Regions from separate parts of the Shewanella sp. M16 genome, predicted to be linked through region 1. Evidence: predicted binding sites of a transcription regulator. Region 1 holds the regulator's gene; each other region holds the start of a gene.
The links. Region 1 encodes sigma-54, which starts transcription at its own class of promoters, with help from an activator protein. Its sites were predicted from a motif close to GTTGGCACGNNNNTNGNNT; they were not measured.

Region 1 (10,439 bases):
AGATGTTGTAGCCTTGCAGTGCGAGCACCATGCCGATAAAGAGTCCTGAGACTAAAATAATCACCATGGATTGCACACCGACCACATAAATCTGGCGCACTAATAACGGAAAACCTTTACGCACGCGTGGCCAGCGAAAAATCGCACCCCACAGCATAAGGCCTGCACGGCCAAAACCGAGCACTAGCTCAATCGCGCTGCGGCCTAAGTCGGCAATACTGTCGATTAACTTCACTTGCCAACTCCTTTTGCCATTAATTCTTGCTGGTAATCATTTGCCGGATAATGGAACGGCACAGGGCCGTCCGGAGCACCTTGAATAAACTGTTTCAGCTGCGGATTATCAGCGTACTTTAATTCTTCAGGGGTACCATGGGCGATGACTTTTTTGTCAGCCACCACATATACATAATCGGCAATGCCAAGCACTTCATCCACATCGTGGGACACCACAATTGAAGTCAGATTCAGCGCATCGGATAACTCACGAATAAGCTTTACTAACACGCCCATCGATATTGGGTCTTGCCCTGCAAAAGGCTCATCGTACATCACCATTTCAGGTTCAAGCGCTATGGCTCTAGCTAATGCGGCGCGGCGTTGCATACCACCGGACAATTCGCTTGGCATCATCTGAGCGGCACCACGTAAACCTACGGCTTCAAGCTTCATCAGCACGATAGTGCGAATAATGTCTTCAGGCAGTCCAGAATGTTCACGCAGCGCAAACGCCACGTTATCGAACACATTAATGTCGGTAAACAGCGCACCACTTTGAAACAGCATGCTCATCCGCTTACGCAGACTAAATAATTCATTACGACTCACGCCATGGATATCGTGACCGTCGAATAACACTTGTCCATGATCAGGCGTTAATTGGCCGCCAATCAATTTCAACAGGGTCGTTTTGCCTATGCCGCTCGGCCCCATGATCGCCGTCACCTTGCCCCTTGGAATGGACAGGCTAATATCTTCATATATCACACGCTGACCGCGGCTAAACCCCAAATTACGGATCTCAACCAACGGCGTTTGTTCTTGAGTCATGCTTGATTCCGACATTTGCAAATGAGGTGATCCTAGTCTTCCGAGACTGACCAATCGAAGAGCCGCAAATTGTACGTAATTGCGCTTTAACCTACAACCGAATCGACACTATCGCCCTCCGATACTTTCAATTTGCCTCATTTACAGCGAAAATGCGCCCTAAGTTTTCACTCTGCACAGGTAAAATGTTACTTAATGTTTTCAACCTGGTTGCAGAATTGGCAGTATTGGCTAATTCGTTCGCACTTAGCTCACTCTTTGCCCACTTTTATCGGGGAGAGTCGATACGCAATTGCGCAATAGAGGCATCCCATAGGGTAATACCCGCTGCGATATGGAATAAATCCATTGAAATAAACGACAAAGACGATGATATTGCTCAAGACCTTCTGCCGCTAAACACGTTATTGTGCGTGAATAGCTAACGCAGCTGAACTTGACGAGTCGGATCAATCGCTCTAGCCTGCCGCAATTGTTTTGCTGTTTTCGGTAATAAACCACAGTAAGACATAAGCTAAATTGTCTGAAAACAAACTAATACTTGGCAGAAAGCCTATTACATATCATCTTTATCGCGTACCAAATTGTGCTATTCCAATCCCATCAATGGGGCGACAAAGACAATGCAAAAAGAGAGATAGACATGGTAGACAAATCACAACTGCGCCAATGGGGTTGTAAAGTTATCGACATTGAAAAGTCAGCCCTAGACAATCTTTATCAATATGTTGATTCGGCTGAATTTGCAGAAGCTTGCGAGTTGATCCTCAACTGCACAGGCAAAGTGATTGTCATGGGAATGGGCAAATCGGGCCATATCGGCAATAAGATTTCAGCCACCCTCGCCAGCACAGGAACGCCCGCATTTTTTGTGCATCCGGGTGAAGCCAGCCACGGCGATCTGGGTGTATTGGCCGATAACGATGTGATTTTAGCGATTTCAAATTCTGGTGAGTCGAGCGAAATCCTCACCTTAATGCCGGTCATCCAACGTATGGGCGTGCCTGTTATTGCGGTAACGGGTAAACCCGAATCGAATATGGCGCGATTATCTAAAGTGCATTTATGTATTGAAGTCCCAGAAGAGGCTTGCCCACTTGGACTTGCCCCAACCTCAAGTACCACAGCAACCTTAGTGATGGGCGATGCCATCGCCATTGCGCTACTACAAGCTAAAGGCTTTACCCGTGATGATTTTGCTATGTCCCATCCTGGCGGTGCATTAGGACGTAAGTTGCTGTTAAAAGTCTGCGATGTCATGCATAGCGGTGATGACTTACCGCTCGTTAACCACGATATTTGCATCACAGAAGCTCTGTACGAAATCTCCAAGAAAGGCTTAGGCATGACGGCGATTATTGATGATCAGCGCAAGCTGGTTGGTATCTTCACCGACGGTGATTTACGCCGCGTTATTGATGCCGAAGTGAATTTACGCACGACGCCCATTGCCGATGTGATGACCCGTAACTGCGTCACGATCACAGATAATGTGTTGGCCGCCCAAGCACTGCAAGTGATGGACTCAAAAAATATCAACGGATTAATTGTTATCGATAAAGATCGCCATCCTATTGGCGCTCTTAACATGCTCGATATGGTAAAAGCAGGAGTCATTTAATGCCACAGCAAGGATTTTACGGCCCAATCAGTGATGATGTGTGGCAACGCGCGCAAAAGATTAAACTGTTAATCTGTGACGTCGATGGGGTGTTTTCCGACGGCCGTATTTACTTGAGCAATAGCGGCGAAGAGCTCAAAGCCTTCCATACCCGTGACGGTTATGGCGTGCGCTCACTACTCACCAGTGGTTTCAACCTCGCCGTGATCACAGGACGTCAATCCAAAATCGTTGAAAACCGTATGACAGCCCTTGGTGTTACCCATATTTACCAAGGCGTAGACAATAAGTTCGAGCCCTATGAAGCATTGCTCGCACTTTATGGTGTCACCCCAGAAGAAGTGGCTTATATCGGTGATGATATTGTCGATCTCCCCGTGATGAATGTCGTCGGTTTAGCGGTCAGTGTTGCTGACGGCCACCCCTATGTACGCCAACACGCCCATTTTGTGACTACGCTCAATGGTGGCCACGGTGCACTGCGTGAACTCACAGATCTGTTACTCCTAAGTCAAAATAAATTCACTTCGGCCCATGGAATGAGTATATGAGTCGTGTGACACTCGCAATTATCGCTTTTTTTGGAACTGCACTAGCGCTTTACTGGCAGGTCCAGAACAAACACAGCGGTGATTCCGATAACAGAGTAAAAGATCAAAATACCCCAGATTTCATCGTTGAAGATCTGCGCAGTGTTGAGTTCAATGAGCAAGGACTAGTGAATAGCCGTGTGACGGCGAAACACATGGAACATTATGATTCAACGAATCAAACTTTCTTTACTCAACCTGTTTATCTTGTTTATCCAGACCAAGGTAAAGCACAATGGCAGCTCAGGGCAGATCAGGGCAAGCTAAACAAGGAAACTGGCAAGGTTGTATTAGAAAATAATGTTATTATCGATGCCATTAGCCCAGAAGAACCGATTCAGACCTTGTCCACCAGTTATCTGGAACTCGATCTCAACACTATGATAATGACCTCTGACCGTACCATTTACGTCACAGGGAAAGATTTTAATATTCAAGGCCAAGGCCTTTATGCCGACCTCAACGCGCAAGAAGTGCAATTGACCAGTCAGGTAGTAGGAACATATGAAGCAAAATAACGTATTACTTGCCAGCCTAATGCTAATTATGAGCATGAGTGCTTTCGCGAAAGTCGGCGACTTAAAGCAAGAAGTCAAAATTAAAGCTGTGAGCCAAACTGCGGATATCAAAAACAACCAGATCATCTTCTTTGGTCCGGTGGAAGTTACCCAAGGCTCAATAAAAATCCAAGCAAATGAACTGCGTGCATTTTCCGCTGAAGGTGAAAATAGCAAAACTTTGGTCGCCACAGGCAACCCTGCTACGTATAGCCAGATATTAGACGATGGCCGTCCTGCATCGGCTAGCGCGAAAGAAATTCGTTACGATATGGCAAGCCGCACCTTAACGCTGAAAGGTATGGCGTCATTAGATCAAGCGGGTAGCCAAGTTACAGGCAATTTAATCCGCTATAACATGATTCAACAGAAATTGATGGCCGAGAGTACTGGCAGTGGTGACGATCGCGTGATCACTATTATTCAGCCTGAAAACTATCAAGATGATGCTAAATCAGACGCTCCGGCGGATAAACCTGTAAAAAAGCAGGACTCTAAATGACCCAAATCACCTTAAGAGCACAAAATCTGGCGAAAAGTTACAAGAGTCGCCAAGTGGTTAAAGACGTCAGTCTGACGGTAAAAACCGGTCAAGTCGTTGGCCTACTCGGTCCAAACGGTGCAGGTAAAACCACGACCTTTTACATGGTTGTCGGGCTAGTGAAGAGCGATAAGGGACATATCTTTATCGACGATGATGATTTAACCGCAGATCCTATGCATCTGCGTGCCCGCAAAGGCATAGGTTACTTACCGCAGGAAGCCAGTATCTTTCGTAAGCTAACTGTTCATGACAACATCATGGCCGTACTGCAAACTCGTAAAGAACTTAAAAACGAAGAACGAGAAGAAGAACTAGAACATCTGCTCGAAGAGTTTCATATCACCCACATCCGTGACAGCCAAGGCATGTCATTGTCGGGTGGCGAACGTCGTCGCGTCGAAATTGCGCGGGCTTTAGCCGCTAATCCTAAGTTCATTTTGCTCGATGAACCGTTTGCCGGCGTCGATCCTATTTCGGTTATCGACATCAAGAAGATTATCGAACAACTCAAAAGTCGCGGCCTTGGCGTACTGATCACAGACCATAATGTCCGCGAGACATTAGATGTATGTGAACATGCTTATATTGTGAGTCACGGAAACCTGATTGCCGAAGGAACTCCAGCAGAGATCTTAGACAATCAGCAAGTTAGGGCTGTGTACTTAGGTGAACAATTCAGGCTATAGTTAATCGAGCGAAGCCAATGGAGGCAATTTATACCGCCATTGGGCTTCACTCAAGATAATAATAAGCGACCTCATCCAACAATAATAACGTAGGGATCAGCGGTAACATGAAAGCGTCACTCCAGCTCAAACTGGGTCAACAGTTAACCATGACGCCACAACTACAACAGGCTATACGTCTGTTGCAACTGTCGTCATTAGAACTGCAGCAAGAGATCCAGCAAGCATTAGATTCTAATCCCCTTCTCGAGCTGGAAGAGGATCAATTCGACGCCACTAAAAACCCTGTAAACCAAACGCTATCCGATACGGATTTCAGTGAATCTAGCACTCTGCCACCAGAAAAAGACAGCTCCACCATAGACACGGCAGAGTCGCTAACCAAAGAATCCATGCCCGATGAGCTCCCCATGGACACCACATGGGATGAAGTGTTTACCGCCTCCCCAAACTCAGGCCCCGGCGGCAGTCGTGAAGACGATATGCCCTTCCAAGGCGAGACCAGTGAAGGGTTGTACGAACACTTAGAATGGCAAAAAAACCTCACGCCGTTTTCTGAAACCGATTTAGCCATTGCCACCGCCATTATTGATGCCATCGACGATCAGGGCTATCTCACCCAAAGCACTGAAGAAATTCTCGAAGCCATGGGCAATCCTGAAGTTGAGCTTGACGAAGTCGAAGCCGTACTCAAGCGTATTCAGCATTTTGATCCCATAGGCGTTGCCGCCCGCGATTTAAGTGAATGCCTGCTGATCCAACTGTCGCATTTCGCCGCTGATACTCCCAACCTAGAAAACGCCCGTATGCTGATCAAAGATCATTTAGATCTGATCGCCGCCCGAGACTTTAGGTTATTGATGCGTAAGACTAAATTAAAAGAAGATGAATTAAGGGATGGTATAGCACTTATCCAAACCCTCAATCCTCGCCCAGGTTTGTTGATCACGCCCAATAATGACGAATACGTTATCCCAGATGTGTCTGTGTCGAAGAAAAATGGCCGCTGGGTTGTTGAGCTTAATCCTGACTGCATGCCCAAAATCAATGTAAATCAACATTATGCTTCTATGGCACGCAGTACCAAAAACCAAGCCGATAGCCAATTTATTCGCGGCCATCTGCAAGAGGCTAAATGGTTTATTAAGAGCCTAGAAAGCCGTAACGATACTTTGCTTAAAGTTGCTAATTGCATAGTGCAATATCAGCAAGGTTTCTTTGAGTACGGTGAAGAAGCCATGAAGCCTATGGTGCTTAACGATATTGCCGAAGCGGTAGAAATGCATGAGTCCACCATCTCACGGGTCACAACTCAAAAATACATGCATACCCCTAAGGGACTTTTTGAACTAAAATACTTCTTCTCTAGCCACGTCGGTACTGACGATGGTGGTGAGTGCTCATCCACAGCAATCAGAGCCTTTATAAAGAAACTGGTGGCAGCGGAAAACCAGAAAAAACCATTAAGCGATAGTAAGATGGCACAACTTCTGGCAGAACAAGGGATCAACGTAGCCCGCAGAACCATTGCGAAGTACCGAGAGGCTATGCTTATTCCACCTTCTAATCAGCGTAAAAGTTTATAACCTACAGTGGATATCGGAGGACGTTTCTATGCAAATAAACCTAAGTGGGCACCATATCGAAATTACCGAATCGTTACGTGCATATGTAGAAGAAAAGTTTTCAAAACTTGAACGCCATTTCGAACAGATCAATAATGTGCACGTTGTGCTCAATGTTGAGAAAATGCAACAGATTGCCGAAGCGAGAATAAACCTCATAGGTGGTGAAGTTTTTGCTACTTCAGAGCATGCTGACATGTATGCCGCTATAGACGCCCTGATTGACAAGCTTGACCGTCAGGTTATTAAACACAAAGAGAAGTTAACAAAACACTAATAATGGAACTTTGTACCATACTGCGGCCGGAGTGCACTACCTGCGCCACTCCGGGCAGCAAGAAAAAGGTACTGGAACTCATCAGCGACTTAGTCGCTGCCCAGTACCCGACCCTCTCATCTCAAGAGATATTCGAAAGCCTAGTGGCGCGCGAAAAGATGGGGAGCACAGGTATAGGTAACGGCATCGCCATTCCACATGGTCGACTAGCCGATATAGATCAGCCCATTGCCATACTAATTAAGTGTGAAGAGCCGATAGCATTTGATGCTATCGATAAGCAACCTGTTGATATTTTATTTGCACTACTGGTGCCTGCAGACCAATGTCAGCAGCACTTAAGTACCTTGTCTTGCATGGCCGAAAAGCTGAGCGACAAGCAAATATTAAAGCAATTACGCAAGACGCATGATGAAACGGAACTCTATCAGGTAATCACTGGATGAAACTGGTCATAGTGTCGGGCCGCTCAGGCTCAGGCAAATCTGTCGCCCTTAGGGTACTCGAAGATCTCGGCTATTATTGTGTCGATAACCTTCCCTTGCCATTGATTGGCAGTTTGCTTGAGCAACTCAAAGGCAGTAACGATCTCGTCGCCATCAGTGTCGACGTGCGTAACATGCCTGAGCAGGATAAGGTCTTAGTGAAACAACTCGCTAGCCTACCACCAGATACTGAGTTAACGAGCTTCTTCCTTAACTCCAGCGATAAAATTCTGCTCAAGCGTTACAGCGAAACCCGTCGTTTGCATCCTTTGTCGAAGAGCCGAGTCTCTTTGCAAGAAGCGATAAAGCTGGAGGGAAAACTGCTCGAGCCTATGTCAAAACTGGTCGATCACTACATAGATACGTCGAATTTGAATATCTATGATTTAAGTGACCAAGTCAGACAAATTCTCCTTGGTAGTGTCGATAAAGAACTCGTGATCAACTTCGAGTCCTTTGGCTTTAAGCACGGAATGCCCACCGAAGCCGACTTTATGTTCGATGTGCGCTTTCTGCCCAATCCCCACTGGGAGCTGGCGCTGCGGCCATTGACTGGCTTAGATGAACCCGTAGCTGAGTTCTTAAATCGCCAACCACTGGTCAATAAGTTCATCTGGCAAATCGAAAATTTACTGGAGACTTGGCTGCCGCACCTCGAGCGTAACAATCGCAGTTATTTAACTGTGGCCATTGGCTGCACAGGTGGACAGCACAGATCGGTTTACGTCGCAGAGCAATTGGCAAAACGCTTTAGTAACGGTAAACATAAAGTTTATGCCCGTCATCGAGAGCTCAACAATGCCAAAGCTTGAACGTCAGATAACTATCTGTAATAAGCTCGGTTTACATGCCCGTGCCGCCACTAAGTTGGTGGTACTGGCTTCCGAGTTTGATGCGACCATCACCTTAATCCAAGGCGATAAACAAGCATCGGCCGCCAGTGTACTTGGCTTACTGATGCTTGAAACTGGTATGGGTAAAACCATTAAGCTGATCGCCGAAGGCCCAGATGCAGAGCCGGCTCTCGATGCCATTTGTGCCTTAATCGACGCTAAGTTTGACGAAGCCTGTTAGTTTCACTTCACACTAAGCACTTCATCGTTAGTTTCACTTCATGTCTAGTTTAAAAAACTTGCCATTCACACATGGCAAAACATTTGTCGCTCGACGATACAAGCCACTGGCGATTACACTAGCGGTCATTGCGCTGGCGCTGGCCTTAACCTTACCTTAGCCGTCTTAATCTATGTCATCGACTGACGCTTAGTCACCGCTAAATCCTAGCCCAACACTAAGATCTCAAACCAATTTGCCGCACAATGGAGGACAAATGCCCGTAGATAATGCAGAAAACGATCACACCGGACATAGTCTTGACCAGTTAAACCAAGCGCTTAGCAGCGGCATGTTCGTACACGTGCGTAATATGCTGCAAAAAATGGCCGCCTCAGATATCGCGCTGATCTTAGAATCATCACCGCCAAGTGCCAGACAAGTATTGTGGCAGCTCATCGATCAGGAACAAATAGGCGACATACTCGATGAGTTGAGTGAAGAACTCAAAGACCCACTTATCCGCAGCATGAGCCCTGAGCGAGTCGCGAAAGCGACAGCAAGCATGGACACCGACGATCTCGCCTATATTCTGCGAAGTCTACCCGACGCAGTTTACAAACAAGTGCTGCAGTCGATGACGGAACAAAATCGCCTGAGGGTAGAACAAGCCCTATCTTATCCAGATGAGACCGCCGGCAGCTTGATGAACACAGATACAGTCACCTTAAGACCCGATGTGAATATCGATGTGGTGCTGCGCTATCTTCGGCAAAGGGGCAACCTACCCGATACCACAGATACCTTATATGTGGTCGACAAACAGGACAAAGTCCTTGGCGGTGTTAGGCTGGCAGATCTGCTGACTTGCGCGCCAAGCACCACAATTCGCAATATCATGGATCCCAATATTCAAAGTATTCCTGTGAGCATGTCCGACAGCGAAGTCGCGCAGAAATTCGAACGCAATGACTGGGTATCGGCACCTGTCGTCGACAGTGATGGTAAGCTGCTCGGGCGTATCACAATCGATGACGTAGTCGATGTTATCCGCGAAGATGCTGAACATTCCATGATGGGTATGGCGGGGATGGATGGAGATGAAGATACCTTTGGTCCTGTGCTAAAAAGTACCCTACGTCGCTCGCTCTGGCTCACCATAAACTTATTCGCCGCCCTGCTCGCCTCGTCGGTCAGCAATATGTTTGAAGGCACTATTGAGCAATTTGCCACTATCGCCATCCTAATGACGATTGTCCCTAGCATGGGCGGTGTTGCCGGTAATCAGACCTTAGCGCTCGTGATCCGCGGTATTGCTTTAGGCCATATCGGCCAAAGCAACGCTCGCTGGCTTATCGGTAAAGAGCTATCGATTGGTTTTCTCAATGGTTTGATGTGGTCGATTTTAGTCTTTGTCGCCGTGTGGCTATGGAAGGATGATATGGCACTGGCGGGCTTAATTGGTAGCGCCATGCTGATCAACATGACAGTAGCAGGGCTTGCAGGTGCGAGTATTCCATTGATTTTAAAAAGACTTAAAATCGATCCTGCCCTCGCTGGCGGTATGGTGCTCACTACAGTCACTGACGTGGTTGGCCTGTTCGCCTTCCTCGGGTTAGCGACGCTCTACCTGATGAACTAACGCTTTAACCGTTTGAGCTAATAACAAAAACGGCACCTCAAAGGTGCCGTTTTTTATCCCGCTGGAAAACTAAAGAAGGCTATTTTGCCGGAGGTTGAAAACCATAACTGCTCAGAATCGCTTGGCCTTTTGTCGATAGAATAAAATCAGCTAACGGCGTAGCGGCAGTATTAGCGCCTTGTAAAACCAGTAAACCATAGTCGGCACCCACGGCGAGTTCCTGCGGTAAATCGATGATTTGTAAACTCGGCACTTCTTTTTTAGCCAGCACAGCATTAGTGCAATAGGTTAAAAAGATATCCGCTTGCT
Region 2 (10,439 bases), on a different contig from region 1:
GGGCGAGACAGATAAATTACAAAAGGTGAGTTTAGGTAAGAGCCCACAAGGGCGCGATATTTGGATGTATATCGCCAGCAGTGAAGGCATTAATGAATCGGCACGCCTCAAACAAAACACTAAGCCGACAGTGCTAGTGCAGGCGGGAATTCATGCAGGAGAAATCGATGGTAAGGATGCCGGCATGATGCTGCTACGTGACATTATCCAAGGCGATAAAAGTGCCCTGCTCGATAAAGCTAACCTCTTGTTTGTGCCTATTTTTAGTGTTGATGCCCATGAGCGCAGCGGCGAATTTAATCGTGTAAATCAACGTGGCCCTGTGAATATGGGCTGGCGCACTACGGCTAATAATCTCAACCTTAACCGCGATTATGCTAAGGCCGACAGCTTAGAAATGCAGCACATGCTGCGCGCAATCAACGTATGGCAACCGGATCTGTATATCGATGTGCATGTTACTGACGGCATCGACTATCAATACGATGTCACCTTTGGTTATAACCTCGCCCAAGGCTTAAGCCCAGCCAGTTACCGCTGGCTCGAAAACAGCTACAGACCTGCAGTTGAAGCGGCATTAACGGAACAAGGCCATATTCCCGGCGCACTGATTTTTGCCGTGGATAACGCCGATATTAACAAAGGCATGTCGCTGTGGAATCCAAGCCCGCGCTTCTCTAACGGTTATGGCGATGCTCGCCATTTGCCCACCATTCTGGTTGAAAACCACAGCCTAAAGCCCTTTAAGCAAAGGGTGCTCGGCACTTATGTGATGTTAGCGCAAACCCTCAAAACCGTGGGTGAACAGGCGACGAAACTTAAGAGTGCGATTCAAGAAGATAAATACCGCGCCTCACCGCTAATCACCCTTACTTGGAAATTCGCACCATTAGAAAAAGGCTGGGATTTTAAAGGCATAGATTATCAACTTGAAAAGAGCCCCATCAGTGGCGCTGAAGTTGTGCGCTGGACAGGTGAACCTAAGCTTTACCCTAACTTGCCTGTGATGGCTGAAACAGTGCCCGACATTAAGGTCACTCGTCCGAGTGCTTACTATATTCCAGCGCAATGGACTCAAGTGATTGATCGTCTTAACGTGCATGGCATTCGCATGACCACGCTCAAAAAGCCAACCGAGTTGAAATTGCAACAATATACCCTCAGCAATCCCGTGTTTAACACTAAGGATTTTGAGGGCCGCCAAACGGTCAAAGCCGAGTCAGAGTTAACCAAAGTCAGTACAACTCTGCCCGCTGGCACCATTAAAATCAGTACGGATCAACCGCTAGGTGATCTGGCGATTTTACTGCTTGAGCCGCAATCACCAGATTCTTTACTGCAATGGGGTTTCTTCAATCCTATCTTCACTCGCACTGAATACATTGAAGATTATGCAGTAGAGCCACTGGCTGCCAAGATGCTGAAAGAAGATCCTAAGCTACAAGCTGAGTTCGACAAAGCACTGACTAATACAGAGTTTGCCGCCGATCCTGAGGCACGCCTACGCTGGTTCTATGAACGCAGCCCTTACTACGATAACCAATACCTTAAGTATCCGGTTTACCGTAGTCGTTGATCATCGCGATTACAAAAGGTTGTGATTACGCAGGCTTACGCGCACTGATGCTATACACCAAGGGCACCTTCTGCCCTTGGTGTGTTAACACATAACGACCATCGGCTTGTGCTTCGAGCCCTTCAAAGCAGTTATAGGGGCTGAAATCAAACTCGTGGAAGAACTCCAACACTAAGCCTACCTGCAATAACGCATTGATCACTTCAGATAAACTGTGCGACCAGCACATTAAGGTTTGCTGATCATCACCGGTATTTTCGGTATATGTGCCTTCCAGCTCTATGTCTGGCTCACCCCGATTAAAATAGCTATAACCATCGAACAACTGCTGCGCCGGATGAAACTCGGCCATATAAAACTGTCCGCCGGGTGTTAAACAGTCGGCAACCGTCTGCGCCCACAGGGTTAAATCCGGCAGCCAAACAATGGCGCCATAGGACGTAAACACAATATCGTGAGGCTCAACCTTGCTCGCCACACTGTAAACATCGCTACAGACAAACTCGGCGGACAACTGTGTCCGTTCTGCCAGCTTTTGCGCTTCAACAATCGCGACTTCTGACAAATCGACGCCTGTGACTCTCGCCCCTATTCGCGCCCACGACAAGGTGTCTAAGCCGAAATGACATTGCAGATGCAGCAAACTTTTACCTGCAACCTCGAGTTCACCTAGCTCAATTTCCCGCAGCGAAGTCTTACCACTAAGAAAGCCCGCCACATCATAAAAATCAGAAGTTAAATGTACCCGAGTGCGCGCATCCCAAGCCGTTTTGTTTGTTGTTAAATAATCCATCAGCATCCCTTCTTGTCTTTTTTGTATTTTTGATTCCGCGTGACTTACGGAGTTTAAACTAACTTAATAAATGAGCAATTTCACTAATCTATGAGTAAATCACCCATGTAGCGGACATGTCCGCACAGTGAACCTCGGACACTTTCAGCTTAACCAATTGATTATAAATGAAACTTAAAATTGGCATGGGCTGTGCAATGTCTTATTCATCGCAAGACGACTCAGCACTCACCCAAAAAATCGAGTGCCAGATAAACAAGGAAGCTAACATGTCACTACGCCCATTTATATTCACCCTCGCTTTTATAGTGTTTTTTACTGCTGGAGTATCGCTCACTGGCTGCATTCTTAATGTGAACGCTGCAGGCATGCCAGACTTAGACCACCAGCAACGCGAACTCACACTCGATAGCCAAGACTTACAAGGCCTGATTGCAGAAACTGGCGCAGGCAGTCTCGAAATTATCGGTGTCGAAGGCCTAGCCCAAATTAAACTCATCGCCGACATCTATAGCAATAAGGACGGCAACGATGACAGCAAAGTCATTCTCACCCTTGAGAAAAAAGCCAATAAAGCCAAGCTCAAGGCCAACTTTGAGCAAACAGATTCTAATAATGACTCGCCCTATATAGACCTAAAACTGCAAGTCCCTGCGCTCTTTACACTGGATATCGATGACAGTTCAGGGGCTATTTTGATCAACAAGATGACGTCGGACATGAACGTCAAAGACGGTTCGGGTGAGCTCACTATCAACGGTGGTAACAATATCAACATAGAGGATGGCTCAGGTGATATTGAAATCAGCCAAATCAACGGCAGCCTAACCATTGAAGATGGCTCTGGTGCCATCAAGGTGACCGATATTCGCGGCAATATCGCAATTGATGACGGCTCGGGCAACATCGAGGTCGCCAATGTGCAAAGTGCTGTGACCATCACAGACGGCTCAGGCAATATTAATGTCTTTAACACTAAGGGATTAACGATTCTTGCGGCAGGTTCTGGCGATGTGACATTTAACAAAATCGACGGCCCAGTGAGCATGCAATAACGCGCTGTTTTACTACCCTACACCCAAAGGTTTTACCCACTTCCCGGCGTAGAGGCTGATGTTGCAACGGTTCCCAGCCAAGATGTCAGTCTTCTACCCACCCTTTTAAGCGTATGCCAGACTTATGCATTTATGCCACTAACCCCTTGTAGTGGCATTTTTTTATACCGAAATTAAGCTTGAGTTTGCAGAAATGATGTTGATTTTATTCAGACCGTTACGCTTTAACCTTGTGGATTTGCTAAGATTGTCAGCCTTCCCACTTCAATAGTCGAAAAGTCACACTGTATTGCCAGTAAGGTCGAGAATATGGATCAGTTTTCGGAATACCAAAAAGAAATTGAAGCGCTTTCTCTATCGGATAACCCTAGACAGATAATGGAAGGACTAGGGGATATTTGTTTTGATGGCGAATCTTTTTATCGCAACGGCAATAAAGCCCTAGCCAAACACATTTTCAAGCATATTTACGCCTTAGATGCGCACTCAGACTATTTATCACACGCCAGGACTGTCGCAAAAGCCTTTCTTATAACCTTGGAAGAAATTCCCCCTATCTCCCTAGAAGATGTTATTTTACAGATAAAGCATGAGCATGCCTCATTAGCTACACATCAATTAAATCTGCTGATTGCAAAGCGTATTTTTAGGGAATTTAGTCACCATCAAGATGCTATCCACATCACTATGCAATATCTCACCCAAGCCGAGGCACTTACCCCTCCGAGCAAGAGTGACCTTCGCTTTAAAGCTTTAGTCAGCTCAAATAAGAGTGAGTAAAGGGATAGCGTGACAGAATAAATCATCAGAATTTAGAGCCGCTTCTCAAAAGAAATGCAAAAATATACAGGAAGAGATCAACGTTCTGAATTCGACAACCCAATTTTAATTAAGTGATAATATGGACATTTCATCTTTTAAGAAATATATAAAGTTAGCACCAGAAAATGTTTCAGAATGGCAGAGATGGGAAAATTCATTACCTACCTTCGATTCTATATTACCAATATTGGATTATGTATATAACGCTGAGTGGCAGCGAGATGATTGGAAAGCCATAATGGCATTCATTCGGAAAGGTTATGTTGAGCAAAATGAATCATCTGAATTGGTTGACGGGATTAAGCATGTAAATATATTCAACTCCAAAGTTATTAATCTAAAAGTTGATGTCGCAATTTCATTAAACTGCTCCATTGTTCGTTCATTAGAGTCAATTAATTTATGCTCAGACTCAGTTGAATCATTAAGTGTATCCCATGCAAGCAAACTCTCTGAAATTACCGGAAACACCCAGAATTTAAGCTACTTATCTTTAAATAAATGTCAAAAGTTAGATTTTGGTTCTATCATTTCAACGCTGGACAGCGTAAAAATTTTAGACCTCAGTGGAAACCCACAGTTGTCCAGTATTGACGAGTTGCGTGGAAATAAAAATATTTTTGCGTTGTATCTTGTTGAAACAAATGTAATTAAGACTAAAGAGACAGTAGAAATCTTGGCTTCGATACCAAACTTGAAAAAACTTTGGATTAAAGCAAACAAAAAGGAGTTGGAACTTTTAAGAGAAGCCCTACCAGGGATTGTAAATTAAGCATAGAAAAAGGCCGGACATGTAGTTCGAGAGCGCGAAAAGATCTGTGTAAGTGGCATTCTTAAACTGTTGAATGGATTTCAGAATACCAATAGCAGACAAACTTATCACTCAGCAGAAGAAAAAATCGACTCACCCCAATGCAGACCAGTCTTTGGTGACGACAAACCTTAACCACTTGATTTATTATGTAAATTAATCGTTAAGCTATTAAGCACTGCCATTCTAGTAACTCGCCGCACTTTCGTTTAACAAGAAGTGTCCCTATAGGCTCAACGGCGTCATCTGCTGCATACGGAAGTGCAAATACCGCGATCACCTAGATGTGAAAGAGCGGCCATGCCGCCAACGGTCACTTTCATGACAATGCTTAATTCCGCGAGCTAAATCGTATTCTGTTAGTCTGAAACAGCACCTAAGCGTGACATGAAAACCGAACGAACAATCTCAGCAGTCATATCTCTTTAAGCAAGTTAGCCACGATCAATAGCTTACGCGCAAAGTTTAACAATGGGTGTCTCGACAAACTTTGCCTACTGTAGGCTTTCGCCAGCTCATGTATTAGTCGCACCAGTGGTAGTCGAGTAATGCCTATTACTGACTTTCGAGTCAAAATTTAACAATAGGTGCCTAGATAAACTGCTACTACTTACCAATATATTCGGAGACAAATTCCTCAGGAAACCTAGTTTTGACATATCTCTTATATGCTCTTTCATCAAGTAAGCGGTCGCTTGAGGGATTATTCCTTATGAAAAAACTTTTGTTATCCCAAACAGGGAATGGGGAAGGATTTACATCAACCATAAGCACAAACAAATTCGTACCAACATCTACAAGACTCCATTCAACCAAATTAGAAATTTCCCTCCCCAATCTGTTGAAAACAGTATCTTTGAACTTAAGAAGGAAGTTGTCTTGAACGTTAGCGACATAAGATAAGTCCTTTTGTAATCCAAGAATTTTACCATAATCATCAACACCAACGAGTAACGTTCCACCTCTGGAGTTCAAGAAGGCCGCTATCGTCTTTGTGCATTCATATTTAAGCTCCTTTTTTATTGACTCCAATTTAACGTCATACTCGAATGAAGATTTGAACTCAAGCTGCTTCCCTTCCTTATTTTTGGCAAGATGAAGTATTGTTATGGCATTTTCACTTAGTAGATCAGTGTTCAATTTAAGAATTTTCGCAAGATTATCTGAGTCAGATTGACCGCCCCTAGCGGTTAGGTTTGAGGCGTGCTTAACTATTTGATTGATTTCTTTAGAGCCTAATGGATACTTTCGGCATACTTCGCTCACTTTTTTATAAGCTTTTACGCAAAGTTGATAATAGTTTGGTACGCATTCTTCGTAATATCCGCCACTATTGATGTGCTGAAGCAATGCGTCAACATTGGCCTTGTTTTCATCACACAAAACATCCACACAAAGTCTAAAAGCAGCATTAATCCAATTTTGCAATGGCTCTGGATAAAGCTTTTCATGCGGCAGATTTATTGAGTCTTGAATTGCTAAAAATGCCTTATAAACATTTGGGTAATGATGAACAAGCTCATGGATATCCGCCAACAAAAATTGTTTATCGCGAACTCTAATAAGTAGTATCCATTCGCAATAAAAATCCTGAATTTTTGGGTTTGAAAAAATTCGCTCATGGTCAGACAGAAAGCGCCTCGCACCCTCGATAAAATATGATGCCATCAGTGATACCCTTTACAAAATTCAAGCAAATACATCCGAATAATCAGATATATATCAGAATAGAAAACAACATGCTAACCAAAACTCAGAATTACTTTCTAACATTTGATTCGAGGTAAACAGAGTTTATCGAGACACTCGCTGTTAAATTTTGCAACGTAACGACAGAATTGAGATATGTACATGCAAAAGGGCTATCCACTTAGCACGACCAACCACTATATATTGTGGTTATCGATTTTTAATTGATTGGTACGTTATCGGCTTAGAACGCGCTGCTTGCTCAAGCAATCTGTAGAATAATAATCCCCGTGAATCTGACTTTCTTCTGTTGAAGCGAAATGTAAACTCATCTAAATAATAATCAAGTTGCTTAGCCTTTACCGCACCTTGATACGTACCTAAAAGCCATCTTTTACATAATGATGAGACTCGATGTACCCCAGCCATTGTTTCATGTGCAGGTACAGATGAACCTAAATGTACTATCCGATTATGCTTATATCCTTTTTTGTCTATTTGTTTGTATGCTTGAGAACCATCACTACAAATTGTGCTACCAGGTTCTATTACATCTTGAATGAATTGATGGATATGTTCTTTAGTTGCACTTTCTACTTGCCTTAAACGTATCCGCCCAAATCCAGAGGGTGATAGCAGCTCAACAGCCACCAAAACTACAGCTTTACGCTTACCCTGTTGATTTTTAATAGATGATTTTGGAATGACCCCACCTATTAATGTTTCGTCAACCTCTACGATGCCGGACAGTTTATCTCTTTCAGGATCAACCATGGCATATCTTAACTTGTGCATTAAAGACCAAGCAGTTTGATAACTCCCAAGACCTAATAGCCTTTGGACTCCAAGAGCGCTGACCCCATTCTTTTGATTTGTAATAAACCATACAGCTGCAAACCAACTTTTCATGGGGGTTCTTGTTTTGTCAAAAAGTGTACTTGATGTTACTGAACACTGAGAACGGCAAGCATGACATTTTAACTTGCCATTACTTAACTGATAAGGTGATTGATAGCTCGAACAGCTTGGGCAAATGAATCCGTTTGGCCAACGAAGTGCGTAAAGGTAGCTGGTGCAAGATTGTTCATCATGAAACCAATCAACAAATTCGTCCTAATTTGTAGGGTAATCGACGCCAGCTTTTAATAAATACGATGAAGTTTTCATTACTACATATTGACACTGGTGGCGCTAAATGGATAGCCCTTACATGCAAACAGAATACTCAGTGGTTAACGGAATTAAGCACTGACATGGAAGTGACCGTTGACGGCATGGATGCCGTCGTCGAGCCTATAGGGACATATTTACGGCGAGTCACTGGAATGACAGTGCTTACTCTCATTCCTCGTCACAGAACAAGTATGATGCAGTGTTAACGCTCTAGTAATCCACGCCCTGACTCAATCAACACCAACTTTTGACTACGGCTTAACTTTTTAACTGCTATTTCACGGCGCAGTGCATCGCCGTGACTGCCAACCGGCTCTTGATACATCAGCGTTAATGGACCTTTACCGCGCAGATACTTAGCGGATTTAATGCCACCCGACTGATGCTCGCTAAAGCGTCGCGCTACGTCGGTGGTGACGCCTGTGTATAAATGCCCGTTGGCGCAGCGGACTAGATACAAATACCAGAGGGGTGCTGACTTTATGGGTGTAGGCTTCGGTGGTGCAGGATTTAATGGTACGAGATTCAGCGAAGCTTCTGTCACTGCATCTTTGGTAGCGACAGCGCTAGCCACTGGGGCAAGTGTGTCTGCCACCAGTGACTCATGTTGCTGTAAAGCGCCTCTGTCAGTATTGCCTAGGCTGACGGCTGATTCAGTCACTTGCGAATAACCTACTTCGCCATACCTAATAGACTCAAGAAGAACGCATATTCTTGGGCAGTGTCTTGGTACTGGCGATAACGACCACTCTTACCGCCGTGGCCAGCTTCCATATCCACATTGAATAACAACACCTTATCATCCATCTTGTACCACTTATTCTGTACATCGCGCAGTTTAGCGACCCACTTGGCGGGTTCAAAATACTGCACTTGGGAATCATGCAAACCAGTCGTCACTAACATGTGTGGGTATTCTTGCTCGGTGACATTGTCGTAGGGCGAGTAACTCAACATGTAATCAAAGTAAGTTTTCTCGTTCGGATTGCCCCACTCGTCGTACTCATTGGTCGTCAACGGAATCGACTCGTCCAGCATTGTCGTCACCACATCAACAAAAGGTACATGGGCTGCAAGGGCGAAATACTTGTCCGGCGCTTGGTTAGCAATCGCGCCCATTAGCAAACCACCCGCGCTGCCGCCAGAGGCAACTACCTTGTTTTTGTCGCCATAACCTTGCGCCGTTAATGCCGTTGTTACGTCAATAAAATCATTGAAGGTATTCTGCTTATTCAACAGCTTACCATTGTCATACCAAGGGCGACCTAGCATTTCTGAGCCGCGCACATGGGCGATGGCATACACAAAACCGCGGTCGAGCAAACTGATAACGGATGAAGAAAAATCGGGTTCTACTGTGTAACCGTAAGATCCATAACCGTATTGATACAGAGGGTTAGTGCCATCTTTCTTGAATTTATCTTTGCGATATACCAAAGAGACGGGCACTTTTGCACCGTCGCGGGCCGTCACAAATATCCGTTCGGCACGATACTGGCTGGCATCGAAGCCGCCTAAGACTTGATCTTGTTTTAATAAATCACGTCTATCGGGATTCACCAGCGAATATTCGTATACGGCTTCTGGCGTCGTTAGGCTGGAGTAGAAAATGCGTAACTTATTGCTGTCTTGCTGGGAATTAATCTCTAAACCCATCACATAAGCAGGCTCATCAAAGCTCAACTCGAAGGGCTTTTGACCATTGAGCGGCATCACTTTAATCCGCGTCAGGCCGTTTTCACGGGTCTGAATAATCAGATAATCCTTGAGCACTAACTCGTCTTCGATACGGGCATTGGGATTATGCGCAACCACTTCTTGCCACTTAGATTTGTCCGCTGCATCTTTAATGGCGACTTTCATCAAACGGAAGTTAGTCGCCTGCCAGTTGGTGAGAATGTAATAAGTATCACCCAGCTTAGACACACTGTATTCGTGGCCTTCTTCCCGCGCTAACACTGGCTTGAATAAACCTAAAGGCTCGCTGGCATCGAGAATAGACACTTCACTCGTTGTGGTGCTTTCTTGGAACAACACAATTTGCGACTCATCTAAGGTTTTGCCGAGCGAGATATAAAATGAATCGTCTTGTTCTTCATACACTAAGACATCGCTCGATTGCTTAGTGCCCAGCTCGTGGCGATACACTTGATAGCCCAGCAAGGTTTTTAGATCTTTGGCGATATAGAACACATGCTTGTTGTCGTTCGCCCACACTACGCGACCTTCGGTATTTTCAAGCACGTCGGTGATCATGTCGCCCGAAGCCAAGTCTTTAAAATAGATGTGATATACACGACGGCTGAGGACGTCTTCGCCAAAGGCCAACATGGTTTCATCTGGGCTGACACTGGCGCCGCCTAAACCATAAAACTCATGGCCCTTAGCTCGCTCGTTAACATCGAGCATCACTTGCTCAACACCATCGGCGCCCTTACGGCTGATCAGCGGATATTCGCTACCCTCTTGGTATCTGTGATAGTAGCTGTGCTGATGCCATTGGTACGGCACGCTCGACTC
Region 3 (10,439 bases), on a different contig from region 1:
CCCTTTCAGCTCTGCTGACCATTCCCGCATATGCAGCATCAACTTCGCCAGCCTTAAACAGTGCAAGCGAACCTGTGAATGCAGTAGCGCAAACCGAGTCAGAAAAAGCCAATGCTCTGTTCGAAACCATCTTCATGGAAAACATTATGGCGAGTCCCATTTCGCAGACCTATATGGGGATCAAGCAAGACTATGATAAATGGGATGAACTGGGTGATGCCGCCGATGATAAAACCTTAGATCGCACAAAAAAACAACTGGCGCAAGTCAATCAGATTGATGCGGCCAAACTCGATCCACAAACAAACCTTAGCCTCACGTTACTGAAGCAAAATCTGCAAAATGACATCGAAGATGACCAATGGCGCTATCATAATTATCCTGTGAATCAGATGTATGGCGGCCACTCTATGATCGCCTCCTTCTTAATTAACCAACATCAAATCACAGATGTCAGCGATGCTAAGGCCTATATCAGCCGCTTGAATGGCATGCCCAAACGCTTAAGTCAATTACAGACAGTATTAGACGTTCGCGCAGATAAAGGCATTATCGCGCCTAAGTTTGTATTCGCTTATGTGATTTCAGACAGCCAAAACATTATCAAAGGTGCGCCTTTTGATAAGGGCGACGATAGCGCGCTACTCGCAGATTTTCGCCGTAAAGTGAACGCATTAGCGATTCAAGAGACAGAGAAGCAAGCACTGCTTCAACAAGCTGAACAAGCACTAGTGACTCAAGTCGAGCCCGCCTATAACAAACTCATCAGTTACGTAAAAACCTTAGCAGCTAAAGCTGATGACCGCGATGGTGCTTGGAAACTCCCTAACGGCTCCGCCTATTACAATAATGCCTTGGCACGAACGACCACGACAAACATGAGCGCCGATCAAATCCATGACTTAGGACTTTCTGAGGTGGAACGTATTCACAATGAAATGCGTGCCATCATGAAGAAGGTCAATTTTAAAGGCGATTTGCAGCAATTCTTTAGCTTTATGCGTGATGATCCCCAGTTCTACTACCCCAATACCGCCGAAGGCAAAGCCGCCTATTTAGCTGAGGCGACTAAGTTCATCGACAATATGAAGTCGCGCTTGGATGAAGTGTTCAAAGTAAAACCTAAGGCCGCCATGGTAGTGAAGCAGGTTGAAGCCTTTAGGGAAAAATCTGCTGGTAAAGCCTTCTATGAACAACCGGCACCGAATGGTTCGCGTCCCGGTAGCTACTATGCAAACCTATATGACATGAAAGCCATGCCAAAATACCAAATGGAGGCGCTGGCCTACCACGAAGGTATTCCGGGTCATCATATGCAGATCGCCATTTCCCAAGAACTGCAAAATATTCCTAAGTTCCGTAAGTTTGGTGGCTATACCGCGTATATTGAGGGCTGGGGTTTATATAGCGAATTTTTCCCAAAAGAAATGGGACTCTACGCCGATCCATATTCTGACTTTGGTCGCCTAGCAATGGAGCTATGGCGTGCCTGTCGCTTAGTCGTTGATACTGGTATCCACGCTAAAAAGTGGACCCGCGAGCAAGGCATAACCTATTACGTGGATAATACGCCAAATGCTAAATCAGATGCGGTGAAAATGGTTGAACGCCATATCGTTATGCCATCACAAGCGACAGCCTATAAAGTGGGCATGATTAAGCTGCAGGAACTCAGACATAAAGCAGAGCAACAGCTTGGCAGTCAATTTGATATCCGCGACTTCCATACGCTAGTACTTGCTAACGGCGCATTGCCACTGGATGTGTTAGAACAACAAGTCGCTCTCTGGATAGCCAGTAAGAAGAAGGCCTAATGCCTTAATGCTTAGCCGTGAAGCACTGTTAACTTGCTTCACGACTAAAGCGACATAAGTGAAAGTCTTAAGCTGCGCCCAATAAAAAAGCCACTCGAAAGTGGCTTTTTTATTGGTACCATTATCCCGTTAGATAACAGAACCCTTCTCACTGTGGGTCACTATATTTGTTGCATTAATATATGCTTTAGCACTCGCCTTCACATCATTTAACACACAGTTGCGACTTTAGGGTACAGGGAGACAAAACTTGTGCTCAAGGCTGCAAACCATCAATAAAAAATTACCTCAGCGATAAGGCTGAGGTAAACCAAAAACTAGGATGATGGTTTAAAGAGCCAACATTGTTTTAGTTCTCAAACTTCTGTTGGCTGTGATCCAAAACTGCATTAACGCCGACCTGTATACAAAAATTGAAAGGGGTCATTTCCAATAAACGTATAGGACTCAGATCATTCCGAATCAACTGTTACCATTGTATTCAATTAAGAACAGAGTTCAAGGATGTTATAAAAAAGTGCTTTAGTAACCCCTAAAAAACCATCAACAAATGTACTCATTAACTCAACCTAAAGCATTGATTTTAAATGACCAGAAAAGTACCTGCCCAATTTAAAACCACATAAGACTGCTTTTGAGAACAATGTTTCCTATTTTACTGACGTTTACTGAATAATTCGACATAGGGAGCATCCCAATACGGTGGCGTTCCTATGTGATCTTTGATGAATTCGATAAAAGAACTAACCTTAGGTGCTAAGTGCTTACGACGGGGATAAACCGCCTGCAATGGCAGATGGTGGGTCAATTGCCAATCCTTCAGTAAAGGCACTAATGTCCCTTTGGCAATTTCATCTTCCATCAGATAACTCGCAAGATACACAACGCCAAGACCACTGATTGCAGCAGATTTTAATGCAGGCGCATTATCCACCCTGAAATTACCCGATACGCCAATTTCACAGTAGTCATCACCCTTCTTAAATTGCCACATGCTGTGCTCGTGCCACTCGCCTTGATAGACCAAACAGTTGTGGTCAACTAGCTGCTCAGGTCGAGTTGGCTCGCCATGTTGAGCAATATAGCCAGGCGAAGCAACTAACAGGAATTGGCACTTCATCAGAGGTCTAGCAACCATGCCAAGCGGTAATTGCTCAGACATAGTTAACAGTAAGTCTAAGCCTTCGCTCACGACATCCACTTTATGGTCCAGTAAGCTCACTTGTAGCTCAAGCTCAGGGTGTTTTGCCATAAAAGATGGCAACGCAGGAATGATATGCATCACCCCAAAGGATTGGGAAATTCCCACCTTAAGCACGCCGCGGGTCGCATCATTTAAGTTATGCACGCTGGCTATCGCTTGTTCAGCGTCACGTAGCAATTCTTCACCTTGCAGATACAGCAAATGCCCTGCTTCAGTCAGACTTAAGCTGCGGGTGGTACGTTGAATTAATTGAACACCAAGTCTATGTTCAAGATCGGCGACTTGTGTACTGACCTTAGACTTAGAGATCCCAAGCCTTCTTGCGGCGGCACTAAAACTACCTGCTCTGGCCACATGAGTAAAAATCGCAATAGGTTCTAACAGTTCTAACATGGAAGTCGCCTTAAGCTGTTTACGACAATGATATTAACTTTCGGTGAGCAGCTATGGTTAGCGTAATCATCGCTTAAAAATAACCATAGCATTGATATCTCGCATTAAAATGATATAACGCAGAGATTTAGACCGAAAAAGTCCACTAAAGTAGGGGGTTATATCTGACTGATATGCCAGCTTTTAATTATATTTTAAGAGTATACCAAATATTCGTCTCTAGACTGTAACATTCCGAACTAAATCGCTGCAAGCCTAGCCTATAAGCCACATCAACTTAGCCATAAAGGTTGTCACCACGATTAAACAGTAGCCAATAAAAAAGCCCCTAGTCGATTAATTGACTAGGGGCGTAGCATTCAAGTTTGACTCATGCACAAGGAGATAGAAGTTATTGCAGTTAAAACTAAGGGCTATTCGCAAGAGATATTTACAAGAACTATTCACGCAGTTCCTTGGTTGAGTTTTGTGTCAACACATAAGGTGCTAGTTCTGGCACTTCTTGGCGCAATTGATTTTCAAGCACTAACAAATTTTCAAATCGGTCGCACAAACGGTCAGCCTTAGTTTCTAATCCCTTAGATTGGCTCTCAATTTGTTGCTCAATATCTTTGCCTAAATTGTCCATTTTTTTGGAGAAGGTATCCATCTTGGCTTCAAAATTTTCACCGCCACCAGACATGATTTGGCCACCTAAGTTCATCATAATTGCGCCAATTGAATTCTGGACAATTTGTTCCATTTCCTGCTCGAATTCATCGTTAAATGTACTTTGCATCGAGTCTTCAGTCGCCCCTAAATAGAAGCTATCACCATTCTTATAAGCCACTGAATCAACCCGTTTTTGAACGCCAGCCATCATTTCATCAAATTTTGCACCAGCGGCATCACCCATTAAAGGTGTTAAGGCCATACCAACCGCTTTGGAAGCAAAAGATACTGCCTCATTCACCAGTTCAATCACTTCTGGCACTTGAGTCGAAACTTCATCGGCATATTGAGTAACCAATTTTTTCTGCTTGTCGGTTAAGTTAACTTGCTTACCTTCCACAAATAACTTGTCAACTTCGATACGATACTTTTCTGTGCCCTTCTCGCTCATGACTAATTTTTTAGGCTCAACCATAACGTCATAATTTAAGGCGACTTCACAGCGTTCATCTATTTTTGGCTCTGTTTGTGCTTGCGCCAGCTGTACGCTAGATGTTCCTAAAATCACGCCAGATAATGCAAATCCAGTTAATAACTTATTTAATTTCATTTTTGTTCGTCCTTTAATCTGAATAATTCGATAAACCTAAACTACTGAATAGCTTATAGCAGGAGATGTGCCAACTTTATAACAATATGATTATGTTGGATTTTGAAATTTAGCACTAAAAGGTCATTAGCGAAATTCGCTAACATTTAGTCTGATAGTGCTAATAAAAAACGAGAGATAAGACTAGAAAATAGAACGACCGAGACGCTGACTGAGATGCTCAAGCATCGCAGTGCCCGCAAGTGAGTTGCCATTATTATCGAGTTCTGGCGACCATACACAAATCGACAGTTCTCCAGGGATCACGGCAATAATACCGCCGCCGACGCCACTTTTACCTGGCATACCAACACGATAAGCAAACTCACCAGCACCATCATATAAGCCCGAGGTTGCCAACAGAGCGTTAAGTTGCCGAGTTTGCACTTGAGAAATAAGCTCAGTCCCTGTGATACTTTTGCCGCGATTAGCCAAATACAACATGGCCTTAGACAAGTCAGCACAATTCATCTTCAAGGCGCAATAATGAAAATAGGTGCGCAGCACTGTATCAACATCGCCTTGAAAATTACCAAACGACTTCATCAAATAAGCGATAGCCGCATTGCGCGCACTATGCTGATATTCTGAATCTGCCACTTGTTTATCGAAACACACTTTATCGTTTTGGCTTAGTTGCCTGACTAACTCAAGCATTCTGTGTTTAGGAGCACCTAAACGACTCTGCAATAAGTCAGCAATCACTAACGCGCCAGCATTGATAAAGGGATTACGCGGCTTGCCACGTTCTAACTCGACTTGTACTAAAGAGTTGAATGAATGGCCCGAAGGTTCTTTGCCAACACGGCTCCAGATTTCGGCTTCTTCATATAAAGTTAACGCTAAGGTTAAGCTGAAAACTTTGGAGATACTTTGAATCGAAAACGGCTCAAGGTAATCGCCCGCACCTAAAGTTTCACCGTCAACAGTCGTGACGGCAATGCCTAATTTGCCAGCATCAACGCTGGCCAGTGCGGGGATATAATTTGCAACCTTTCCTTGGCCGAGCAAGGGTCGAACTTTCTCGACCACTTCCTCAAGTAATGCCAACTCGGGCATTAACCCCACCAAATGTCGTACAGTTCGCTAACTTCAACCTGAGATACTTTTTGGGTCGCCCAGAATGCCTTAACTGCAGCAATATCTTCTTCGGTACATTTACCAATCGTTTGGGTGGCGATAATGCCTTCCCATTCGATGTGGCCGCCGCCATGGAAACCTAATTTACGGGTTTCGATCACTTCATCGATGAATTTATCTACAGTTGCATCGATATCGGCTTCAGATACTGATGCATCAAAAGTCCAAGCCATATCGAAACCTAACTCTTGGAATTCATCAACGCGCATTTTCTTACGTAAACGACGGCTACGATTAGTTGCCATAGTGATTTTCCCTTTTGTGTTTAAAATTAGCTAAAATTGAGTTCGTGATTAAGCGATACGCTCAAACATCAGATCCCATACACCGTGACCCAGTCTATGGCCGCGGGCTTCAAACTTTGTCAATGGACGATGATCAGGACGCGGCACCACACTGCCGTCGGCCGACTGGTTTTGATAACCCGGTGCGGCTTGCATCACCTCTAACATATGCTCGCTGTACTCTTCCCAGTCAGTTGCCATATGGAAAACACCGCCAATTTTTAGCTTGCGACGAATAAGTTCGGCAAATTCAGCTTGTACGATGCGGCGTTTATGGTGACGTTTTTTATGCCAAGGATCTGGGAAGAACAATTGCACTCGGGCTAATGAACCGTCAGCAATCGCATGTTCTAATACTTCCATGGCATCGTGATGATACACACGTAAATTAGTCACACCAGCAATGGCGGCATCACTAAGGCAAGAGCCTACACCCGGTTTATGTACTTCAATACCAATGAAATTTTGCTCTGGTGCATCTTTAGCCATTTGTACTAAAGAGGCGCCCATGCCAAAGCCAATTTCCAGCACAGTATCAGCTTCACGACCAAAAACGTCGCTTAGTACCAATGGCACTGGGCTGTAATCTAAACCCATTGTTGGCCACTGGCTTTCAATAGCGTGTGCTTGGCCTTTGGTTAGGCGACCTTCTCTCAGGACAAAGCTTCTGATCTTGCGCAGATACTTGCCTTCTTCATTAAATTCAGCGGTAGTGACTTCGCTCATTTTTGCCTCGTCTAGTGGACAACACCATCATAAAAGAAGGGCATTATCCAAAGTTCAACATACAGTGCAAGCACTAATGGGGCGAAAGTATACCAAGATTATTTAAGAGTGCGAATTTAGCAGCGATTTTTAGCTTTAGATCCCTTGCCAACTTATCTTTGACGCTTGTCTAAGAAGATAACTGCCGCTACACTGCGCCGATGAAATCTACAGCCTCCTTCGCTACACGTATCGTCTCTTGGTACGACAATCACGGTCGTAAAACCCTCCCTTGGCAGCAAGATAAAACCCCATATCGCGTATGGGTTTCTGAAATTATGCTGCAACAAACTCAGGTTGCGACTGTTATTCCCTATTATCTTAAATTTATGGCGCGTTTCCCCGATGTGTTAGCACTTGCTAACGCGCCAGACGATGAGGTATTACATCATTGGACCGGTCTTGGCTATTACGCTAGGGCGCGTAATCTGCATAAAGCAGCCAAAATAATCCGCGATGATTATCAGGGATTATTTCCAACACATTTTGAACAAGTGCTCGCCCTACCTGGCATCGGCCGCTCGACGGCAGGCGCAGTATTGTCATTGTCACTTGGGCAACATCACCCCATTCTCGATGGCAACGTAAAACGTGTATTAGCAAGACATGGGGCAATCGCAGGTTGGCCAGGGCAAAAGACGGTTGAAGAGCAACTTTGGCAACTGACGGATGCCTTCACACCGCAGCAAGATATTCAGAAATATAATCAAGCTATGATGGATATCGGCGCCAGTATTTGCACTCGTAGCAAACCTAACTGTGCCGCTTGCCCTGTAGCGATTGATTGCAAAGCTCAACTGATTGGCAGACAAACCGATTTCCCTGGCAAAAAACCTAAAAAAACCATACCAACCAAAGCGGCGTGGATGTTAGTGATGATGCAAGACAACCAAGTCTTTTTAGCTAAACGTCCGCCAGCGGGAATTTGGGGCGGACTCTGGTGTTTCCCTGAATTCGCTACCCAAGCCACCCTTGAAACTCATCTTGAAGAGCAAGGGTTTGATGCGCAGCAACTCGAATGGTTAACTGGCTTTAGGCACACATTTAGCCACTTTCATTTAGATATTCAGCCCATGATGCTTAATCTAGATAAAGCCCTCGGCAATAAAGAGAGCGTGGGCGCTGTCATGGAACAAAACCAGTCTCTCTGGTATAACATAAGTCATCCTTCCAAAGTGGGACTCGCCGCCGCCACCGAGCGCGTGCTAGCCAATTTGGGATCACTCGTTCAATCCGCAGTCAGTAAGGAATAATCATGGCGCGTACAGTCAATTGCGTATATTTAAATAAAGAAGCCGACGGCCTAGACTTTCAACTGTATCCAGGTGATTTAGGTAAGCGCATTTTTGATAACATCAGCAAAGAAGCTTGGGGCCTATGGCAAAAAAAGCAAACCATGCTGATCAACGAGAAAAAACTCAACATGATGAATGTTGATGATCGTAAATTTCTTGAAGAACAAATGACCTCTTTCCTATTTGAAGGTAAAGAAGTAGAAATTGAAGGTTTTGTACCAGAAAAAGACCAAGATTAATTCTGGTCGTTAGTCGTGTAGCGCGCCGACCAAAGTGAGAAATGGTATCGCCTATATGAGAAAAAGCAAAGGCCCTCACTAAGAGGGCCTTTCGTTTAGTCATCCTTAGACTGAATGTGGTTACAGTATGCACATCGCTTAGTCTTAAAATATACCGCTCTTTCGTCATAGGAGATTAAGCCACCATGGATCTCACATCTATAATCTTCTAATAACGCCTTGGTATTCCAATCGTCTTCATTCTGAAGTTGCCTTGCTTTCTCTCTTCCCATAACTTACTCCTTAACATTTCTTAATACCCAAGCATCAGAGTAAGGAATAGTCACCAGAGTGCAAGCAACCAATTTTTAGCCAGTTTTTTATAGTGATGTAGCCAAAAAAACTGGAGGTTTAACAGGAGTCTAAAAAGCTGAACTGGCCACATTGAGTGGCCATTATCATTTACTTTACCAATTCCAGATGAGTAGCTCTTGCTGCTCTCCTGAACGGCCTGAGCCTCCTACCGTGTAACGTATTCCCAGCGTCTTCATTTGTAGCCCAGCGAATGCCTCGCGCATCTCTGGTATGTCATTCACACTGATCACCATCTTGCCTTTGATTGTCTTCGCAAGCTCGGCCATCAAGGCATATTGTTCTAGTCCAAACTCTACACCATAGCCTGCCGTACTCCAGTAAGGCGGGTCTAAATAGAACAAGGTTTCTGGCTTATCGTATCGTCTTACGCACTCAGCCCAGTCCAACCGCTCGATATAGGTTCTTGCCAAGCGTAGGTGAGCAACGCTGAGATCTTCCTCAATCCTTAACAAGTTCAAACCAGCGGGGCGAGACGCTGAACACCCAAAATTCTGACCTGATACTTTCCCGCCAAACGCCAGCTTTTGAAGATAGTAGAAGCGACTCGCTCGCTGAATATCGGTTAGTGTTTCAGGGTTAGTATTCTTCTGCCATAAAAACTCTTCACGGCTAATTAAAGCCCATTTAAAGTGCCTTATAAACTCCTCTAAATGATGTTTAATGACTCGATAAAGATTCACCAAGTCGCCATTCATATCATTAACGACTTCCACCCGCGCTTCGTCTTTGCTGAAGAACATTGCAGCACCGCCGCAGAAGGGTTCTACATAGGTATGGTGTTCAGGGAATATCGGTAAAATCTGCTTAACTAATCTACGCTTACCGCCCATCCAAGGGATAATCGGTTTTGGCATGTGAGCCTCCTTTTTTAGGATTTTTTATGCTAGGCTCGGTTCGCCGTGTCGACGCGGTGAGGGAGCCTTGGTTGGCTCACAGGGTGTTATCCTGTGTGTTGACGGTCTAGCAGTGTTGGTAGCATTGCTAGACCGCTCTCTTTTATCAAATCTCTAATTCAACATACGTCAGGTCGGCGGCTTGGCCTTGGATCTGACCATCGACGATATACACTTTCCCGCTGGCAACTGAGTCACCCAAAACGGTCTGATAACTGCCATCGGCGTGTTGTACTGTCGTGGTGCCATTCGTCACGTTAATCACAGTGGCAACACTGCGCTGGGGCTTAGGGTTTAAGTTCGCTAAGCGTTGATAGATGTTGCTCATGCAGCCACCTCATTACGCAATAGCGTCACGGTCTGATTCACTGTAACCATCCCCGTTGACTCATTAACGCTGCCGCTTATGCTGAAGCTTTCACACACTGACTTAAACACCTCGGCACCTTTGCGAACCCCAATTAACATGCCTGGTCGCATGGGTGGCAAATCCGCCATGACCTTTGCGCGAATGCTGTTTTGCACCTTATTACCTGCGTTGGCTAATTCGGCCGTTGCGCGCATTCTTGCGGCTTGATTATCAGTGATTAACTTATCCACTATATCACCAGCAAAGTTGTCACCAGCGGTCCCGAAACGTTTCACTTTCGCCGCCACGCCTTGCTGTTCACCACGTACAAACACCGCATTAGCATCGGGACGAATGTCGATACGCTCGTTAAATTCGAGGATCACTCCATCATGCAAAATCACATCGG

Region 2: KFE26_RS14370 (DUF4097 family beta strand repeat-containing protein) is a predicted target of sigma-54. The motif match lies at 2,549-2,567, and genes of this name have one in related genera.
Region 3: KFE26_RS13660 (YggN family protein) is a predicted target of sigma-54. The motif match lies at 4,729-4,747, and genes of this name have one in related genera.

Annotation. Positions count from the first base shown of each region.
Region 1 is NZ_JAGTUL010000009.1:123,448-133,886, reverse strand. Features, by position in the region: gene mlaE (lipid asymmetry maintenance ABC transporter permease subunit MlaE) at 1-235, opposite strand, end outside; gene mlaF (phospholipid ABC transporter ATP-binding protein MlaF) at 232-1,050, opposite strand; gene KFE26_RS08365 (KpsF/GutQ family sugar-phosphate isomerase) at 1,694-2,671, shown strand; gene kdsC (3-deoxy-manno-octulosonate-8-phosphatase KdsC) at 2,671-3,222, shown strand; gene lptC (LPS export ABC transporter periplasmic protein LptC) at 3,219-3,779, shown strand; gene lptA (lipopolysaccharide transport periplasmic protein LptA) at 3,766-4,320, shown strand; gene lptB (LPS export ABC transporter ATP-binding protein) at 4,317-5,048, shown strand; gene KFE26_RS08340 (RNA polymerase factor sigma-54) at 5,156-6,634, shown strand; gene hpf (ribosome hibernation promoting factor) at 6,663-6,950, shown strand; gene ptsN (PTS IIA-like nitrogen regulatory protein PtsN) at 6,953-7,396, shown strand; gene rapZ (RNase adapter RapZ) at 7,393-8,247, shown strand; gene KFE26_RS08320 (HPr family phosphocarrier protein) at 8,234-8,509, shown strand; gene mgtE (magnesium transporter) at 8,766-10,130, shown strand; gene KFE26_RS08310 (molybdate ABC transporter substrate-binding protein) at 10,210-10,439, opposite strand, start outside.
Region 2 is NZ_JAGTUL010000020.1:37,775-48,213, forward strand. Features, by position in the region: gene KFE26_RS14360 (M14 family metallopeptidase) at 1-1,576, shown strand, start outside; gene KFE26_RS14365 (bifunctional 2-polyprenyl-6-hydroxyphenol methylase/3-demethylubiquinol 3-O-methyltransferase UbiG) at 1,602-2,369, opposite strand; gene KFE26_RS14370 (DUF4097 family beta strand repeat-containing protein) at 2,639-3,424, shown strand; gene KFE26_RS14375 (hypothetical protein) at 3,734-4,204, shown strand; gene KFE26_RS14380 (hypothetical protein) at 4,326-5,018, shown strand; gene KFE26_RS14385 (helix-turn-helix domain-containing protein) at 5,664-6,725, opposite strand; partial or broken gene KFE26_RS14390 (IS1595-like element ISSod11 family transposase) at 6,957-7,913, opposite strand; gene KFE26_RS14395 (hypothetical protein) at 7,901-8,125, shown strand; gene KFE26_RS14400 (GIY-YIG nuclease family protein) at 8,122-8,580, opposite strand; gene KFE26_RS14405 (S9 family peptidase) at 8,592-10,439, opposite strand, start outside.
Region 3 is NZ_JAGTUL010000019.1:12,136-22,574, forward strand. Features, by position in the region: gene KFE26_RS13650 (DUF885 family protein) at 1-1,814, shown strand, start outside; gene KFE26_RS13655 (LysR family transcriptional regulator) at 2,470-3,411, opposite strand; gene KFE26_RS13660 (YggN family protein) at 3,851-4,672, opposite strand; gene glsB (glutaminase B) at 4,856-5,770, opposite strand; gene KFE26_RS13670 (YggL family protein) at 5,770-6,096, opposite strand; gene trmB (tRNA (guanosine(46)-N7)-methyltransferase TrmB) at 6,145-6,861, opposite strand; gene mutY (A/G-specific adenine glycosylase) at 7,062-8,153, shown strand; gene KFE26_RS13685 (oxidative damage protection protein) at 8,156-8,434, shown strand; gene KFE26_RS13690 (DNA adenine methylase) at 8,881-9,642, opposite strand; gene KFE26_RS13695 (hypothetical protein) at 9,788-10,009, opposite strand; gene KFE26_RS13700 (hypothetical protein) at 10,006-10,439, opposite strand, start outside.